DNA from 4 places in the Citrobacter sp. FDAARGOS_156 genome. Region 3 is predicted to be linked to each of the others. Evidence: predicted binding sites of a transcription regulator. Region 3 holds the regulator's gene; each other region holds the start of a gene.

Region 1 (4,269 bases), 1.3 Mb from region 3:
CAAAGCTGCGGTTTAGCAGGCTGTACGGGTTCTGGATAGTGGCGATACGCGGCAGGTCATGTTTGTCTGCCAGGTGCAGGTAACGCATTACGCCAAACGCGGTTTCGTTGGAAACACCGATGTAACGAATCTTACCTGCACGCTGAAACTCTGCCAGCGCGTCCAGCGTATCCAGTAGGGAAACGACCGGCGCGGAGTCCGTCCAGCTATAGCCCAACTTACCAAAGCAGTTGGTCGGACGCTGCGGCCAGTGGACCTGATAGAGATCGAGATAATCGGTCTGCAGTCTTTTCAGACTGTCGTGCAGTGCCTCACGGATGTTTTTACGATCCAGCGCCTGATTCGGTCGAATGCCGCTGTCGTTGTTACGTGATGGTCCACTGACCTTCGACGCCACGATTAGCTTTTCGCGGCTGCCGTGTTTGGCGAGCCAGTTGCCCACGTAAGTTTCGGTGAGTCCCTGGGTTTCTGGACGAGGCGGTACCGGATACATCTCGGCAACGTCGATTAAATTTATGCCTTGTGCAACGGCATAGTCGAGCTGTGCATGTGCGTCGGCTTCGCTGTTTTGTTCACCAAACGTCATTGTGCCCAGCCCCAGTGTACTGACTTCCAGCGAGCTGTGGGGTATACGGTGATATTGCATAGCCGTTTCCTTTTTATAATCACGACATAAGGATTATAAAAATGGCTGAGGGAAGGGAAAAAGGGAAGCAAAATTGTTAAGGCCAGCGCGTTGCTGACCTTAACCATCAACGCTCAATGATTTGAGAGACTTCGTCGCGGTTAATTTGCATCGCATTGCCTTGCTGATCGTGGTAACTCACCAGACCGGTATCATCGTCAATTTCTGGTTTACCATCGGTCAGGATCATTCGACCATCTTTTGTTGCCATCACATAATCACTGCTGCATCCGGAAACGGCAAAAGCCAGCCCGACGGCGGAAATTAAAACTGCCCATTTTTTCATCTGCTTATCCTCACATGGCCTGCGTCTGACACTAGTTTAGTAATAACGCGAAGTTGTGCAGGGCGAAAGCAGTAAAATCTTAATCTGTGAGAGAAGGAAGGTGCGCGGGGAGTATTCGCTCCCCATGGGGGGAGCGATAGTGTCAGTCAGAGTGGATTTTTTTTATTGCGCCACAGGTTCAGGGTCTCTACAGCGATAGAGAAGAACATAGCGAAGTAAATGTATCCTTTCGGAACATGGACATCGAAGCTTTCCAGGATTAGCGTGAAGCCAACCAGTATCAGGAAAGAGAGTGCCAGCATTTTTACCGAAGGGTGACGATCAACAAACTCACCGATTGGGCGGGCTGCAAACATCATTACGCCCACGGCAATCACGACGGCTGCCATCATAATAAACAGATGATCGGACAAGCCTACTGCGGTGATTACTGAGTCCAGACTGAAGATAATATCCAACAGCATGATCTGCACAATCGCGCCCAGGAAAGAAGAGACGCGGGTTTTCAGCCCTTCCTCTTCGCCCTCAATGGATTCGTGGATCTCTTTACTCGCTTTCCAGATCAGGAACAATCCGCCGAGCAGAAGGATCAGATCGCGCGCTGAAATCGCCTCGCCAAACAGTTCGAATAACGGGTTAGTGAGCCGCGTTACCCAGGCGATGGATGCCAGCAGCGCCAGACGCATCACCATCGCTGCCGCCAGCCCGATTCGTCGGGCATGATTACGTTGTGCTGTTGGGAGTTTTGCTACAACCAGAGAAAGGAAAATAATATTGTCGATCCCGAGAACGATCTCCAGCAGCGTCAGCGTACCGAGCGCCAGCCAGGCGTTAGGATCGGTTATCCATGCAAATAACATCAAACAAAGTCCTGCCAAAAAAAAGAAGCGGTAATTATAGGCGCGTAACGCGACGGGCGAAAGGTCAGGGTGTGTTATTGAGCCTGGAATAGAAAATGCCGTTCCAGCAATGCGCGAGTGAAGTTCTTTTTCAGGTAAAACCCGCGGGGCAGAGTCAGGATCGGTTCGCCATGGGCGCCAATGGCCTCGGTCAGCGCCCGGGCGTTAGCGGCTTTAGGACGCAGTTGCAGCACTTCCCCATGGCGAGCGGTGATGCGTTCGACGTGGCCTAGCACTATCATGTCCATCAACTCTTCCCAGTCCAGACGCAGTTGTCGATCTTCCTCTTCATTCGGACTCCACAGCAACGGAGAGCCAACGCGCCGTTCAGCCACAGGGATGCTGCGTTCACCTTCTACGGGTATCCACAACACGCGTTTAAGCTTGTGTCGAACATGGCTGGTTTCCCAGGTCACGCCGGTATTACCGGTTAACGGTGCCACGCAGACAAAGGTCGTTTCCAGCGGTCTGCCAAGGCTATCTACAGGGATCGTTTTTAACTCCACACCCAGCGCGGCAAAATCCTGCTCCGGTTTACTGCCCGCACTGGCCCCAAGCCAAATTTCCAGCAGCACGCCAATCCAGCCTTTGTCCCGCTTCAGATCCTTTGGCGCGACGAGTCCTGCCATCGCCGACAGTTCTCCCAGCGTGTAGCCCGAAAGTTGCCGTGCCTGGTGCAGCAACTGGGCTTCGGATTCAGGCGGAGAAAGCAATGGATGGAGTTCTGGCATCAGGGTTACCCTTGGGTTAAAAAATGAGCAATGATTTTATACCGTGTGGACAGAGTTTATCTTTTTCCACATGCTTTATCCAATTGCATGATTTATAGTGGTTTTTATATTTTGATGTAAAGGGTTGCGCAACAGAAAACCGGGTTTTCCAATTCTGGTCACTGACAATGAACAGGATCTTACACCATGTTATCCACAGAAAGATGGGATAACTGTGAAAAACCCCCACTACTGTTTCAATTTACAGCCTTGACGTGCGACGAAAATCGAATTTTCACACAAATTGTGCCTAACTTATTGGCATAATCTGTGGATAAAACCAACGCTGGTCGATCTTTCATCAGCTCGAAGATCGTATGCGTGACGTGCATCACATTTCTGCATGTTTAGCTACAGTTGTTGCTTTTAACTTAATGAATATATAAGACTATTTTTTGAGTGTGACGGATGTCTTATTCAGACTGCTCCGGGTTTTCCCATAGTAATTCCGTACTTCTTCACAACTATATCCACAGAAAAGGTGAATAAAATCGCCTATGTAGCATATCTTCTGTTTATAACTCGGCTCTTTGCTGTGAGTTATTCAATTGTTATTAGAATATCGCGCCCTTAACAGAGTGGTTTACCGCCCCTCTGGAGTGTGAAACAATCGTTTGTATATAAGGTTTATGTTGAGGTAGTCCGGTGATTGATGACGATGGCTACCGCCCGAATGTAGGGATAGTAATTTGTAACCGCCAGGGGCAGGTCATGTGGGCCCGGCGATTTGGTCAGCACTCCTGGCAATTCCCGCAAGGCGGGATAAATGCAGGAGAGACAGCAGAGCAGGCGATGTACCGGGAACTCTTTGAAGAAGTAGGTCTGAGTCGTAAAGATGTGCGGATCCTTGCTTCTACTCGTAACTGGTTGCGTTACAAGTTACCGAAACGTTTGGTGCGTTGGGACACAAAGCCGGTTTGTATCGGCCAGAAACAAAAATGGTTTCTTTTGCAGTTGGTCAGTAGCGATGCTGAAATCAATATGCAAACCAGCAGTACACCTGAGTTCGACGGCTGGCGCTGGGTGAGTTACTGGTATCCGGTTCGACAGGTGGTGTCATTTAAACGCGATGTCTATCGCAGGGTGATGAAAGAATTCGCAAGTGTTGTGATGGCGCTTCAGGAGAGCACTCCTAAGCCGCAAAGCGCACCTGCGTACAGACGTAAAAGAGGTTAAGCTACGCAAATTATGCTCACCCGCCTGCGCGAAATAGTCGAAAAGGTGGCCAGTGCCCCACGTCTCAATGAGGCGTTGAATATTCTGGTTACTGACATCTGTCTTGCGATGGATACAGAGGTCTGCTCGGTCTACCTGGCCGATCACGACCGACGCTGTTATTACCTGATGGCGACCCGAGGACTTAAAAAACCACGCGGTCGCACTGTTGCACTGGCGTTTGATGAAGGGATCGTTGGCCTGGTTGGCAGGCTGGCGGAACCTATCAACCTTGCCGATGCGCAAAAACACCCCAGCTTTAAATATATTCCTTCGGTGAAAGAAGAACGCTTTCGTGCGTTCTTAGGCGTACCGATCATCCAGCGACGCCAGTTATTAGGCGTCCTGGTGGTACAGCAACGTGAGTTGCGCCAGTACGACGAAAGCGAAGAATCTTTTCTGGTCACGCTTGCC
Region 2 (4,269 bases), 1.5 Mb from region 3:
TGATAATGTGAGATTCGGATTCGTTAAAACAACGGCTAAAGTGGGTCAACATTACTTTCATGCCCGCCATACTTCAAGTTGCATCTGCATTGATAATGCATGGCTGAAACCTGAATTATCGAGGGTAAAGCCATTGTAGTTACCAATGGTTTTAGCCTTTTTCAGTATCATACCCTTAATCTTTGCTGAATCGAAGCAGCAGTAGAACCAATCCCCTTATCTGCTCTTTATTTGCGCAGCGCGCGACAAATCAAATGTGAGAGCAATTCCAGTTGCCGTGCCATCTCCATATTCAACCAGACATAGCCATGAATAGGTGTTTCAGCAACATTATCGCCTTTATGCTCAGCGATGAGTTGGCGCAACTCCGCCACGGTGTCATTGAGCTTTTCCGTATTGACAAGTATCGGCTGCGGATTACCTTCATATAGCGCATGAGTGATCGTCAGTAGCGCTTGTTGCGTTCTGAGCTGAGTTTCACGCAAGGTATGCGCGTTCAGCATCACAAAGTGACTGGTACGTGTCGCCCACAGCGCGTTGATTTGCAGCTCAAGCATGCACACCAGGTTGCGGTTAACCGTCTGAATAGCTTCAAAGATGGATTTTTGGATGTGGGTCTCTTTACTGGCAGGAACGATGAGTCCACGCATTTTGACAACGTCACTCAGTAGTTGTTGTAAATGCTTCTCCAGTCGGGGCTGCTCGAGCAGATTGGGGGAGAGCGCGGCCTGATACACCCGATTGTACCCCGTTACACAATGCGCCAGTTGAATACGCCAGTGAATAAATGCCCGCTGCGGCCAGATGCCGGTAAACAGCATCGCCAGTAACGATCCCAGAATCACGTCGCCACCGCGCCACAACGCTGTATTCATGTCACCCGCGGGAGCCCCGACGACGACGGCAAGCGTTATACCAATCAGCAACGCCTGATAGGGTTTTTTACCTAAGGCCAGCCAGCCGCAGAGAAACATCGCTACTGCGCACCATATCAGCATAAGCGGAAGTGACAGGAGTTCGAGACGCAGAGCAACCAGCCCAAGTACTGAGCCCAGAATCGTCCCGCCAATGCGTTCAAGAGCTCTTGGGACGACATTACCCCAGAATGAAATTGGCCCCATAATCACCACCAGCGTGATCAGAGGCCACGTACCTTCAGGAATATCCAGCAGGCGAACCAACAGAAAAGTAAGAAGAAACGCCAGCGCAATGCGAATACCGTGCACTACACGATAATGACGATACAAACGAATTTCAAAAGGACTCAGCGACTTATCGGCACGCACTCATCCACTCCGTCAGGGAATAGCAAAGAACAGAATTGTACCTGCTTTTTTAGTGAAAACATCATCGTTATCACCAGGACTTTCATCCTGATTTACACAAAAAACAGCTACTTCGGCTGTACCGGCACATACATTTCGATGTCCCAGTAACCGTCTTCCATGCCATTATTCATATAAATCTCAAAACAGGGTTTGGCGGCTATCTGGTATGTTGCGTCCTGCAGCAGAAGATTAAAAAATTGATACCATGGCGTCGCAAAGTCATGATTTTCAACACGAGCAACAGCAATAGCATACTCACCACCGGCCAGTTCAGTCAGTATCACACCTTCGCTGTTCTCTGGGATCTCGAAATTCTCTGCGACGGAAACCACAGTATCGCAGCGCAGTTTGTCAGCAGGCACAACATCCGGGTTGTCGTAATAAACGGCGATCCATTCCAGCGGCACTATCTGCTTGTCATCCACCCACATGACTAACTGCTCAAAACCCTGCTTTACCGTTTGCTCCCACGGTCCAACCATATGGAAACCAGCAATCCTGCGTTTATCGACCTGCTTTATCTCGTACTCCATATAACCTCCGTCATTACACTGTATTTATATACAGTGTAATTATTGTATATTACGGCCACAAGGAAATAGTGATTATTATGTGAGCAGTTTCGCACTCTTGCCAGTCAGTAGCATGGGTGAAAAATTACACCTTATGGTGGAAGTAATCGCTCAGACGCGAAAATACGCCGCCTTTACTGACCGATTCCAGGGTGACCAGTGGCCAATGCGCCACCAGCTTATCCCTGTCATAGAGTTCAATTTCCCCCACGCGTTGATGCGCGGCAATAGGCGCTACCAATTCTTTCTTATCAAGAACATATTTTGCTTTGATATTCTGGACTTCAGCCTTAGGAAGCGCCATCCAGAAATCCTGCTCGGTACCGAGGCTAATTTTTTCTTTATCGCCATACCAGATTCGTTCGACGCCGACTTGCTTACCGCTACGCAAAACCTGCACCGTATCAAAATTTTGTTGCCCCCACTGCAGCAGTTTGCGTGCCTGATCCTCGCGCCCTTTCGCGCTCTCGGCTCCCATGACCACGGCAATCAAGCGACGTTGTCCATCAACTGCGGAGGCGATCAGATTAAATCCTGCCCCGGAAGTGTGCCCGGTCTTCAGGCCATCGATGTTCATCGTTTTATCCCACAGCAGCCCGTTACGGTTTTGCTGCGTGATACCATTCCAGGTAAGACTCTTCTCACTGTACATGTGGTAGAACTCAGGTTCCCCGTGAATAATCGCCCGGGACAACACGGCCAGATCGTAGGCCGAGCTATGCTGGCCTGGCGCGTCCAGCCCATGCACCGTTTCGAAATGTGTATCTTTAAGCTTCAGCTTCTCAACGTAACTGTTCATCATCGCGACAAACTGTGGCTGTCCACCCGCGATGTAATCCGCCAGCGCGACGCATGCGTCATTGCCGGAATCAACAATTAAGCCGCGACTTAAATCGCGTACTGACACGCGATCGCCTTCTTTCAGGAACATTAATGATGAGCCTACAAACACCGGATTATCTTTCGCCCATGCGTCACGTCCGACAGTGACGATATCCGTTGGGCTAATGCGATGGCTATCAATCGCGCGATCGACAACATAGCCGGTCATTAACTTGGTCAGGCTGGCGGGGTTGCGTTGCTGGTGTTCATTACCGGCGGTCAGGGTTTGGCCCGTGGTGTAATCCATAAGCACCCACGCGCCAGCATTGATGGCGGGAGGCCGAGGTGCAAAACTGGCGACATCAGTCGCATAAGCGGACGAAAAACTTATCGCGAATAGCGAAGCGGCAATAAACAAACGGCGTTTCAACAGCATGTCCTCATAACCAGGAGAAATAGCCGTTCTTTTTACGGAAGTTCTGCCGAACAAACATGGATAAATTGCAAGAAAATGTGACATAAGGCACATTTTCTTGCTGTTAAAGAAAAAAGTCAGACGGACTTCCCCTGCAAAATACGCGCAGGATTAGCCTTTATGTGATGCTGTTTCTGCATGATGGCTGCGATGACGGTGATAGCCGTCAATCATGCTGCGAAAGATTTGCCCCGGTGTGTCACCCAATGTGCACAGGTAAATATGTGCACAAATGAACAGAATGCCAACAATCGCCAACACCATATGCAGCACCAGCACCACCGGCCCGGCGCCTATAATCTGCGGGTAAAGACAGAGCAACCCGGTAATGATTAACAGCGGAACCAACGCATACATGATGGCCAGATAGGCTAACTGTTGCAGGGGGTTAAATTTATTCTCCGCTGTTGCCGCAAACGGATGTGCCTCACCTTTCATTATCCCATACAGATAAAAACGCGTTTGCAGCAGGCAACGCGTTATCAACCCGCTGAATTGCACACGATAGTGACTACCGTTGCCGCTTGTGGCATTGATCATGACGAAGCCAATCCAGAAAGCCAGTAATGCGAATCCACACCAGGTGTGCACCTGCACCATCAGCGCTACCGGTCCGATAGAAAAATGGCCGAACAAACCGCTGAGCAGAAGCAGGATAAAAAGCAGCGCATTTCCCCAGTGCCAACGGCGGACAGCCAATGAGTAGAGATAGTCACGGTGCTCTTCTCCGGCTGCCGTTTTGGGTGCCAGCATTCGACGCAGCAGTGCATGCATCACCAGACCGGCAATCATCAACAGAATGACTACGCCGGCATAAATGAGCCACAGCGGCCAGTAGTCTGGCGCATAGTTAAGCTCTGCTCCCCAGATAGAATTCATACTTTTCCCTCCTGATGAATCTCTTTACGCCGAAAAATACTCACCGCACCGCTACGCGTATCCTGCTGACGGTAAACCTCTTTTTGAAGAATCCAGTGCTGAATTTCAGGGTCATCACGGCGACCAAACTTCAGCGCATCCGTAGGGCATACGGAAACACAGGCAGGCGATTGTCCAGCGTCCAGACGGGTGT
Region 3 (4,269 bases):
ATAGAGCTTATTGCCTTTAAACGTACGACGAATAAAGAATGCGCCAAGACGGCGGAAAATCGGACCTGCCGGCCAGAAGTTCAGGTTGATCCCTGCCGCGATATGCGGTGGAACCAGTCCCTGATGGTACAGAACGTACGACAGCAGCATGTAGTCCATATGGCTGCGGTGGCACGGCACATAGACGATTTCATGTCCGTCGTGCGCCAGTTGGCGTACGCGCTCCGCATTATGAACGTTAATCCCCTGATACAGACGGTTCCAGGTAAAGCCCAGAATACGGTCCGTCAGGCGGATCATTTCGTAGGAGAAGTTGGCGGCAATCTCTTCCATCAATGCGATAGCGTTTTGCTGCGCTTTTTCATGGGAGATTTTTTTGCTGCGTGCTTCATCTTCCACCGCGCGTGCGATGGCTTTTGAGGCCAGCAGTTTATTAAACAGATCCTGGCGGGCAGGAAGGCGAGGGCCAACCGCCGCTAAGCGCTGGCGGGCAAAGTGCATACGCGCCACGCGTGCCAGTTTCTGCGCGATGGTTTTATCTGTGCCGTGTTCGTCTGCCATGCGACGCAGGGAGACGGAAGGTGAGAAGCGGACAAAGCTGTCGCGGCCCAGCCAGGACACAGCAAAGAATTTCTGTACGCCATTCAGCATGCGCAGTGGTGGATTGACTTCGCCTTTCTCGCGCCCAGGAGCACGGCCAAACATCACAGACACCGGCACCATCTGAACATCCAGATCGGGGTTGCTGCGATGTAAGTCGAGATAGTTATGGAACAACTTGATGGACTCTTCTTTTGGCGTGTAATAGGTGAATACACGCGGGCCGCCGTGTATAAACACGTAGCGCGGCAGCAAAGTCCCGTCTATCTCCAGCGGTTCCAGGGGATCAGGGAGGTCGTGCACCAGGCATTGGGCACGCAGCGTCAGCAAGTCAGCTTTTGAGTTGTACGGTAAGACGTACATAATGGGACGAGAGGTATCGAGTCCCAATTCCGGGGCGGGTTCCGCCGGGATAGACTTGCTTTTTACCAGGATGCTTAATGGTAAATTCAGTAATTTGTAGTAAATTCGTGGCCAGCCGGACATAAACGATGTAAAGCCTCTGGTTAATAATGCAAATGCGCTGCAAGGATATCAGAAAGTTTAGTGAATTTCTGTGGTATCCCGTCATACTTCGCGCAGCTTTGCTTATGCCCTGAAACAAACAGGGTAACGATGCAATAATACTCACGCTAATAATGTAAAAAGGTTCTTTTGATGGCCAATAATACCACTGGATTCACTCGGATTATCAAAGCAGCAGGCTATTCCTGGCAAGGTTTCCGCGCAGCATGGATCAATGAGGCGGCATTTCGTCAGGAAAGCGTTGCCGTACTGTTGGGGGTAGCAATTGCCTGCTGGCTGGACGTTGACGCGATTACCCGCGTACTGCTGATTGGTTCGGTGATGCTGGTGATGATCGTTGAAATTCTGAATAGCGCCATTGAGGCGGTTGTCGACCGAATTGGTTCTGAGTATCACGAGCTTTCTGGTCGGGCGAAAGATATGGGATCGGCTGCGGTATTGCTTTCTATTTTTGTCGCTGTGATCACCTGGGGCATCCTGTTGTGGTCGCATTTGCGATAAAGATTCCACAACTTCATAAATCTCCTGTTTTTTGTGCAGTTTGCGGTTCCAAATTCGCCTTTAGCTGTATATACTCACAGCATAACTGTATATACACCCAGGGGGCGGAATGAAAGCGTTAACGGCCAGGCAGCAAGAGGTGTTTGATCTCATTAGAGATCACATCAGCCAGACAGGTATGCCACCGACGCGTGCGGAGATCGCGCAGCGTTTGGGGTTCCGTTCCCCAAACGCGGCTGAAGAACACCTGAAAGCACTGGCGCGTAAAGGTGTGCTGGAAATCGTTTCTGGCGCATCGCGTGGTATTCGCCTGCTGCAGGAAGAAGAGGAAGGCTTACCGCTTGTTGGTCGTGTCGCGGCCGGTGAGCCACTTCTGGCACAGCAGCACATCGAAGGCCATTACCAGGTTGACCCATCACTGTTCAAACCGAACGCCGACTTTCTGCTGCGCGTCAGCGGTATGTCGATGAAAGATATCGGGATTATGGATGGCGATTTACTGGCTGTGCATAAAACGCAGGACGTGCGTAACGGCCAGGTTGTTGTTGCCCGTATTGATGATGAAGTCACGGTTAAGCGCCTGAAAAAGCAGGGCAACAAGGTTGAACTTCTGCCGGAAAACAGTGAATTTAAACCTATCGTTGTCGATCTGCGCGAGCAAAACTTCACCATTGAAGGGTTGGCTGTCGGCGTAATTCGTAACGGTGAATGGCTGTAATGATCTGCTGATTTCCTGTCGGCCGGAAAGGGCGTTTACGCTGCTCTCCGGCAAATTGCCCGATGATGCTACGCTTATCGGGCCTACAAAAACGCGTTAATTTCTTTTCAGGCTCTTTTCCATGCCTTTCTTTACCTCCTCTGATAAAGCACTCTGGCACCTTGCCTTACCGATGATTTTCTCCAACATCACTGTTCCACTGCTGGGGCTGGTGGATACCGCAGTGATTGGTCATTTGGATAGCCCGGTCTACCTGGGTGGCGTTGCTGTCGGCGCAACAGCGACCAGTTTTCTCTTTATGCTGCTGCTGTTTTTACGCATGAGTACCACCGGCCTGACGGCCCAGGCGTTCGGTGCGAAAAATCCTCAGGCGCTGGCGCGCGCGCTGGTACAACCGCTGATACTGGCGCTGGGAGCGGGGCTGCTTATCGCGCTGTTTCGCACGCCGATTATCGATTTAGCGCTGCATATTGTCGGGGGTAGTGAAGCGGTACTGGAACAAGCCCGGCGTTTCCTGGAAATCCGCTGGCTAAGCGCGCCCGCCTCACTGGCCAATCTGGTGCTGCTCGGCTGGTTGCTTGGCGTACAATATGCGCGTGCGCCGGTTATCCTGCTGATTGTCGGCAATATTCTCAACATTGCGCTCGATTTATGGCTGGTGATGGGCCTGCATATGAACGTGCAGGGTGCAGCACTGGCGACGGTGATTGCCGAATATGCCACGCTGCTTATCGGTCTGATGATGGTACGCAAAGTCCTGCATTTGCGCGGAGTTTCGCTGGCAATGCTGAAGCAGGCGTGGCGTGGCAACTTCCGCCGTTTGCTGGCGCTCAACCGTGACATCATGCTGCGTTCGCTGCTGTTGCAACTCTGCTTTGGTGCTATCACGGTACTCGGGGCTCGCCTCGGTAGCGATGTCATTGCGGTCAATGCCGTTCTGATGACCCTGCTGACGTTCACTGCCTATGCGCTGGACGGGTTTGCCTATGCCGTGGAAGCGCACTCTGGCCAGGCCTATGGGGCACGCGATGGTAGCCAGTTGCTGGATGTCTGGCGGGCGGCCTGCCGGCAGTCGGGTATTGTTGCCGTCTTGTTTTCGATGGTTTATGCCCTGTTCGGCGAGCAGATTGTGGCGCTGCTGACCTCGCTGCCGCAAATCCAACACCTGGCCGATCGCTATCTTTTCTGGCAGGTGGTTTTGCCGCTGGTGGGTGTGTGGTGTTATCTGCTGGACGGCATGTTTATTGGCGCAACGCGTGCCGCAGAAATGCGCAACAGTATGGCCGTTGCCGCAGTGGGATTCGCCTTAACGCTCCTGACTTTACCGCTGCTGGGAAACCACGGCTTGTGGCTGGCGTTAACCGTTTTTCTCGCGCTGCGCGGGCTTTCACTGGCCTTCATCTGGCGACGTCACTGGCGTAATGGCACCTGGTTTGCCTGATGCCTATGGTTAAAAATTCCGAATAGTAAATAAAACCCAGAATCCCTGACTACACTTACTATCACGTCCAGCAAAAACAGCATGTATTCGGGCGCGGCACTCTCGCTATTCACAACCTAACGATGAGGACTTGATGATGAATAAAGACGAAGTCAGTGGTAACTGGAAACAGTTCAAAGGTAAAGTGAAAGAGCAATGGGGCAAACTGACCGATGATGATATGACGGTCATTGAAGGTAAACGCGACCAGCTGGTTGGTAAAGTCCAGGAACGATACGGGTACGCGAAAGATCAGGCGGAGAAAGAAGTTAAAGATTGGGAAAAACGCAACGATTACCGCTGGTAATTAACCCCTCCCTCCTGAGAGTACAAGGACGTACGCTCTTTTATTTACCGCCCGACTTTCTTTTTCACCTGAATGGTATGGTCATGCTGGCATTCGCCAGGATGGCGGCATGATTCAACTTCCACACATGCCGGACAC
Region 4 (4,269 bases), 1.2 Mb from region 3:
ATTGAAACCATCGCGGAAGCGGACCTGATCCTGATAGGACCGGGAAGTTTTTATACCAGCCTGATGCCGCTATTGCTGCTTGACGAAATGGCGCAGGCATTGCGTCGCACACCGGCACCAATGGTTTATATCGGCAATCTGGGACGCGAACTCAGCCTGCCAGCCGCCAGCCTGACGCTTGCCGATAAGCTGGCCATCATTGAGCAATATGTTGGTAAGAAGGTGATTGATGCGGTGATTGTCGGACCAAAAGTCGATGTTTCGGCCATGACCGACCGCATTGTGATTCAGGATGAACTGGAGGCCAGCGATATTCCCTACCGTCATGACCGTCAACTGCTGCATAGCGCGCTGGAGAAAGCGGTGCAGGCGTTAGGTTGAACGTATTTGCCTGATGCGCTGCGCTTATCAGGCCTACAAACACGATCTACCCTGTAGGCCGGATAAAGGGTTTACCCCGCCATCCGGCTACGCGTTAAGACGCCGCGATAAACAGCTCGCGCAGTTGATGCAACTGGTCGCGGATCGTCGCGGCCTCTTCGAACTCAAGGTTCTGGGCATGCTGCATCATCTGACCTTCTAACTCGTGAATCTTCTGCTGCAGCGCTTTCGGCGTCATGTCCAGCTCAACAACCTCGGATTTCGCCCCGGCACGCGACTTCCCTTTACCTTTCGCTTTGGTCTTCGCAATATTCTGACCCAGCGCCAGAATATCGACCACTTTCTTGTTCAGCCCCTGCGGCGTAATACCGTGCTCTTCGTTATACAGTTGCTGTTTCTCGCGACGACGTTCGGTTTCACCAATGGCCTTCGCCATCGATGCGGTAATTTTATCGCCGTAGAGAATCGCTTTACCGTTGATGTTACGCGCCGCTCGACCTATGGTCTGGATAAGCGATCGTTCCGAACGCAGGAACCCTTCTTTGTCCGCATCCAGAATCGCCACCAGAGAGACCTCAGGCATGTCCAGGCCTTCTCGCAACAGGTTGATACCAACCAGCACGTCAAACTCGCCCAGGCGCAAATCACGAATGATTTCCATACGTTCCACGGTATCGATGTCGGAGTGCAGATAGCGCACCCGCTCGCCATGTTCTTCGAGGTATTCGGTGAGATCCTCCGCCATGCGTTTGGTGAGCGTTGTGACCAACACACGTTCGTTAATCGCCGCACGGGTGCGGATCTCGGACAGCAGGTCATCAACCTGTGTCGCCACCGGACGCACCTCAATGACCGGATCCAGCAGGCCGGTCGGTCGTACCACCTGATCGACAACTTCATCACCGGATTTCTCCAGCTCATAGTTGCCCGGCGTCGCTGAGACGTAGATGGTTTGTGGGGCCAACGCCTCAAATTCTTCAAATTTGAGCGGGCGGTTATCCAGCGCCGACGGCAGACGGAATCCGTATTCGACCAGGGTCTCTTTACGTGCCCGGTCGCCACGGTACATGCCACCAATTTGCGGAATCGTAACGTGAGATTCATCCACCACCAACAGGCCATCGGCAGGCAGGTAATCAAACAGCGTCGGCGGCGGCTCGCCCGGACCGCGTCCGGACAGATAGCGTGAATAGTTTTCAATCCCCGAGCAGTAACCCAGCTCGTTCATCATTTCCAGATCGAACTGCGTACGCTGGCTTAAACGCTGTTCTTCTACCAGTTTGTTGTTCGCCAGCAGGATTTTGCGGCGCTCCGCCAGCTCGACTTTAATTTCTTCCATTGCCTGCACGATACGTTCGCGCGGCGTCACGTAGTGGGTTTTCGGGTAAATGGTGAAGCGCGAAATAGTGGATTCAACCTGCCCGGTTAGCGGGTCGAAAAGCGACAAGCGCTCAACTTCTTCATCAAACAGTTCAACACGCAGCGCGATATCGTCAGATTCGGCCGGAAAGATGTCGATCACCTCACCACGCACGCGGAACGTCCCGCGCTGGAATGCCTGATCGTTACGCGTGTATTGCAGTTCAGCAAGCCGGCGCAGGATCGCGCGCTGGTCGATAATCATCCCCACCGTCAGATGCAACATCATCTTCAGATACAGATCCGGATCGCCCAGACCATAGATCGCGGAAACAGAGGCCACCACCACCACATCCCGCCGTTCAAGCAGGGCTTTGGTCGCCGACAAACGCATCTGTTCAATGTGTTCGTTTACCGACGCATCTTTCTCGATAAAAGTATCAGAGCTCGGGACATAAGCCTCCGGCTGATAATAGTCGTAGTAGGAGACGAAATATTCCACTGCGTTATCCGGGAAGAACTCTTTCATCTCGCCGTACAACTGGGCTGCGAGGGTTTTGTTAGGGGCCAGCACCATCGTCGGACGCTGTAAATCCGCAATCACGTTGGCAATAGTGAATGTCTTCCCCGACCCCGTCACCCCGAGCAGCGTCTGATGCGCCAGACCATCCTCCAGCCCTTCTTCCAGGCGACGAATCGCCTCAGGCTGATCGCCAGAGGGTTTAAAAGCGGAATTCAGTTTGAACGGTTTACTCATGAGCAGCTACCTGAAGCAATGGGCGGGCAGGTGTGTAATTTTACTCGCAGCAGTATATTTTGCCAGTAAAATATACTGGATGAAAAAACAGTAACGCACCAGAATATTTCTGTTACGCCATCAGAATGCCCGTCAGAGCAGGCTAAAATTTTGGCGCTGGCGAGATAAAACACCAGTAAAAATGTGTTATCCCCAAACCAATGACTTTTTTAACATTTGTCAAGACGGCAGATGAAAGTTTTATGGCAACGCATGACACTTCCGCGACAGCCATTGCTTTTATCTAACATTCTGTATTTCAATAACTATTCTCTCGAGCCGTCTTTCGCATCAATTTAGTCGCAGGCCGCGTCTTCTCTCGCTTACATTGTGTTTTCTAACTCTAATACACAAGGTTATCCACAGGAATAGTGGATAACTGCCTCCAGCCCGTGCTGACTGCCGCCTGGCAAAAACACCGACTTGCTCTTTTCGGGTGGGATAAAAAAAAATTATCGCCATTTTTTTATATTTATCAGCCAACGGAGCCCTGGAGGCTGTCGAGATCTTGCTCGCATTTTCACCATTTACCTGCCTGCACCATCCCGACGCGACCAGGCACTGGCAATGTGCGCAAAATTAACCCGGATCGTTAAAAACCAGACATCGCTGCCGATGGATCACGCTATCCCGCTGTTTTTCGCGCATTTCCCATTTGTGGCAAGAGATTTGCAATTTTCTTCTGCTCCCCGGCCTGTCGGGCGGATAACTTCATGATGGAGAAAACCTATGTTGAGTCTTCGCGCAGTGAATCACTATTACGGTAACCAGCACACGCTATGGGATGTGGATCTCGACCTGCAGCCCGGCAAGTGTACTGGTGTGCTGGGACTTCCGGGGATGGGGAAAACGACGCTGGCCAATTGCATCATCGGCAATTTGCCTATCGAAAGCGGTACGATGGTCTGGCATCAGGCAGGCGCGCCACCGCGCGATCTGAGTCCGATCCCGGCGGCAAATCGCATTGCGCTGGGTATTAACTCCGTTTCACAACAGAGACGGATTTTTTCGCAACTGACGGTCGAGGAAAATCTGCATATTGCGCGCCAGGCGGTTGAAGAAAGCGAAACAATGAACAGCAGCGATATATACCGCCTCTTCCCACAGTTGTACAGTCTGCGTCAGACCAAAGGGGTTGCCTTATCAGAGGATAATCAGCACCAGCTCGCACTCGCCAGCGCGCTGGTTACACGCCCACGCCTGCTAATCCTCGATGAGCCTACGCGAGGAACGGGCCAGGCGTATATCCACAAGCTGGGGAACCTGATTGTGAGGCTAAGCCAGGAGTTGGGCATCGCCATAATGCTCGCAGAGCAAAGCCTGCCGTTTATTCGTCGGGTCGCTGATTGCTATTGCCTGTTACATCGCGGACGCAATGTGGCCCAGGGGCAACTGGCGCAGCTCAGCGACCCGTTTCTTAACGACTGGATGGCGCCAGAGGCAAAACGCTAAGGTCGAGATAGTGCCCTGTCGTTGCGCGTTCTGGCTCGTCCTCCAGCCATGGGATTTCCCCCAGCAGCGGAGCCGGAATCGCGCGTTTCAGCGTTGCCATATATTCAGCATGGCGTTTCCCTGGCGGAGTCACATCATTGGCGACCCACCCCGCCAGCGTCAACCCAGCCTGTTGTACCGCTTGCGCAGTCAGAATGGCATGGTTGATGCAGCCAAGCTTGACGCCAACCACCATAATCACCGGCAGTTGTTCTGTTTGTACCCAGTCAGAAAAACTCAGC

What was found. The regulator LexA, encoded in region 3, represses DNA repair genes until DNA is damaged. The targets are predictions, from matches to a motif close to TNCTGTATGTACATACAGNA.
Region 1: mutH (DNA mismatch repair endonuclease MutH) is a predicted target of LexA. The motif match lies at 2,831-2,850, and genes of this name have one in related genera.
Region 2: sbmC (DNA gyrase inhibitor SbmC) is a predicted target of LexA. The motif match lies at 1,878-1,897, and genes of this name have one in related genera.
Region 4: uvrB (excinuclease ABC subunit UvrB) is a predicted target of LexA. The motif match lies at 2,571-2,590, and genes of this name have one in related genera.

What each region holds. Positions count from the first base shown of each region.
Region 1 covers NZ_CP014030.2:4,012,369-4,016,637, reverse strand. Annotated here, with positions in the region: gene AL515_RS19725 (NADP(H)-dependent aldo-keto reductase) at 1-646, opposite strand, end outside; gene ygdR (lipoprotein YgdR) at 753-971, opposite strand; gene AL515_RS19715 (TerC family protein) at 1,118-1,831, opposite strand; gene mutH (DNA mismatch repair endonuclease MutH) at 1,906-2,601, opposite strand; gene rppH (RNA pyrophosphohydrolase) at 3,286-3,816, shown strand; gene ptsP (phosphoenolpyruvate--protein phosphotransferase) at 3,829-4,269, shown strand, end outside.
Region 2 covers NZ_CP014030.2:2,166,303-2,170,571, reverse strand. Annotated here, with positions in the region: gene AL515_RS10420 (FUSC family protein) at 228-1,286, opposite strand; gene sbmC (DNA gyrase inhibitor SbmC) at 1,394-1,861, opposite strand; gene dacD (serine-type D-Ala-D-Ala carboxypeptidase DacD) at 1,986-3,158, opposite strand; gene phsC (thiosulfate reductase cytochrome B subunit) at 3,309-4,076, opposite strand; gene phsB (thiosulfate reductase electron transport protein PhsB) at 4,073-4,269, opposite strand, start outside.
Region 3 covers NZ_CP014030.2:629,924-634,192, forward strand. Annotated here, with positions in the region: gene plsB (glycerol-3-phosphate 1-O-acyltransferase PlsB) at 1-1,086, opposite strand, end outside; gene AL515_RS03055 (diacylglycerol kinase) at 1,258-1,626, shown strand; gene lexA (transcriptional repressor LexA) at 1,736-2,344, shown strand; gene dinF (MATE family efflux transporter DinF) at 2,466-3,785, shown strand; gene AL515_RS03070 (CsbD family protein) at 3,922-4,131, shown strand; gene zur (zinc uptake transcriptional repressor Zur) at 4,176-4,269, opposite strand, start outside.
Region 4 covers NZ_CP014030.2:1,835,840-1,840,108, reverse strand. Annotated here, with positions in the region: gene yvcK (uridine diphosphate-N-acetylglucosamine-binding protein YvcK) at 1-381, shown strand, start outside; gene uvrB (excinuclease ABC subunit UvrB) at 476-2,497, opposite strand; gene AL515_RS08910 (ABC transporter ATP-binding protein) at 3,266-3,988, shown strand; gene bioD (dethiobiotin synthase) at 3,954-4,269, opposite strand, start outside.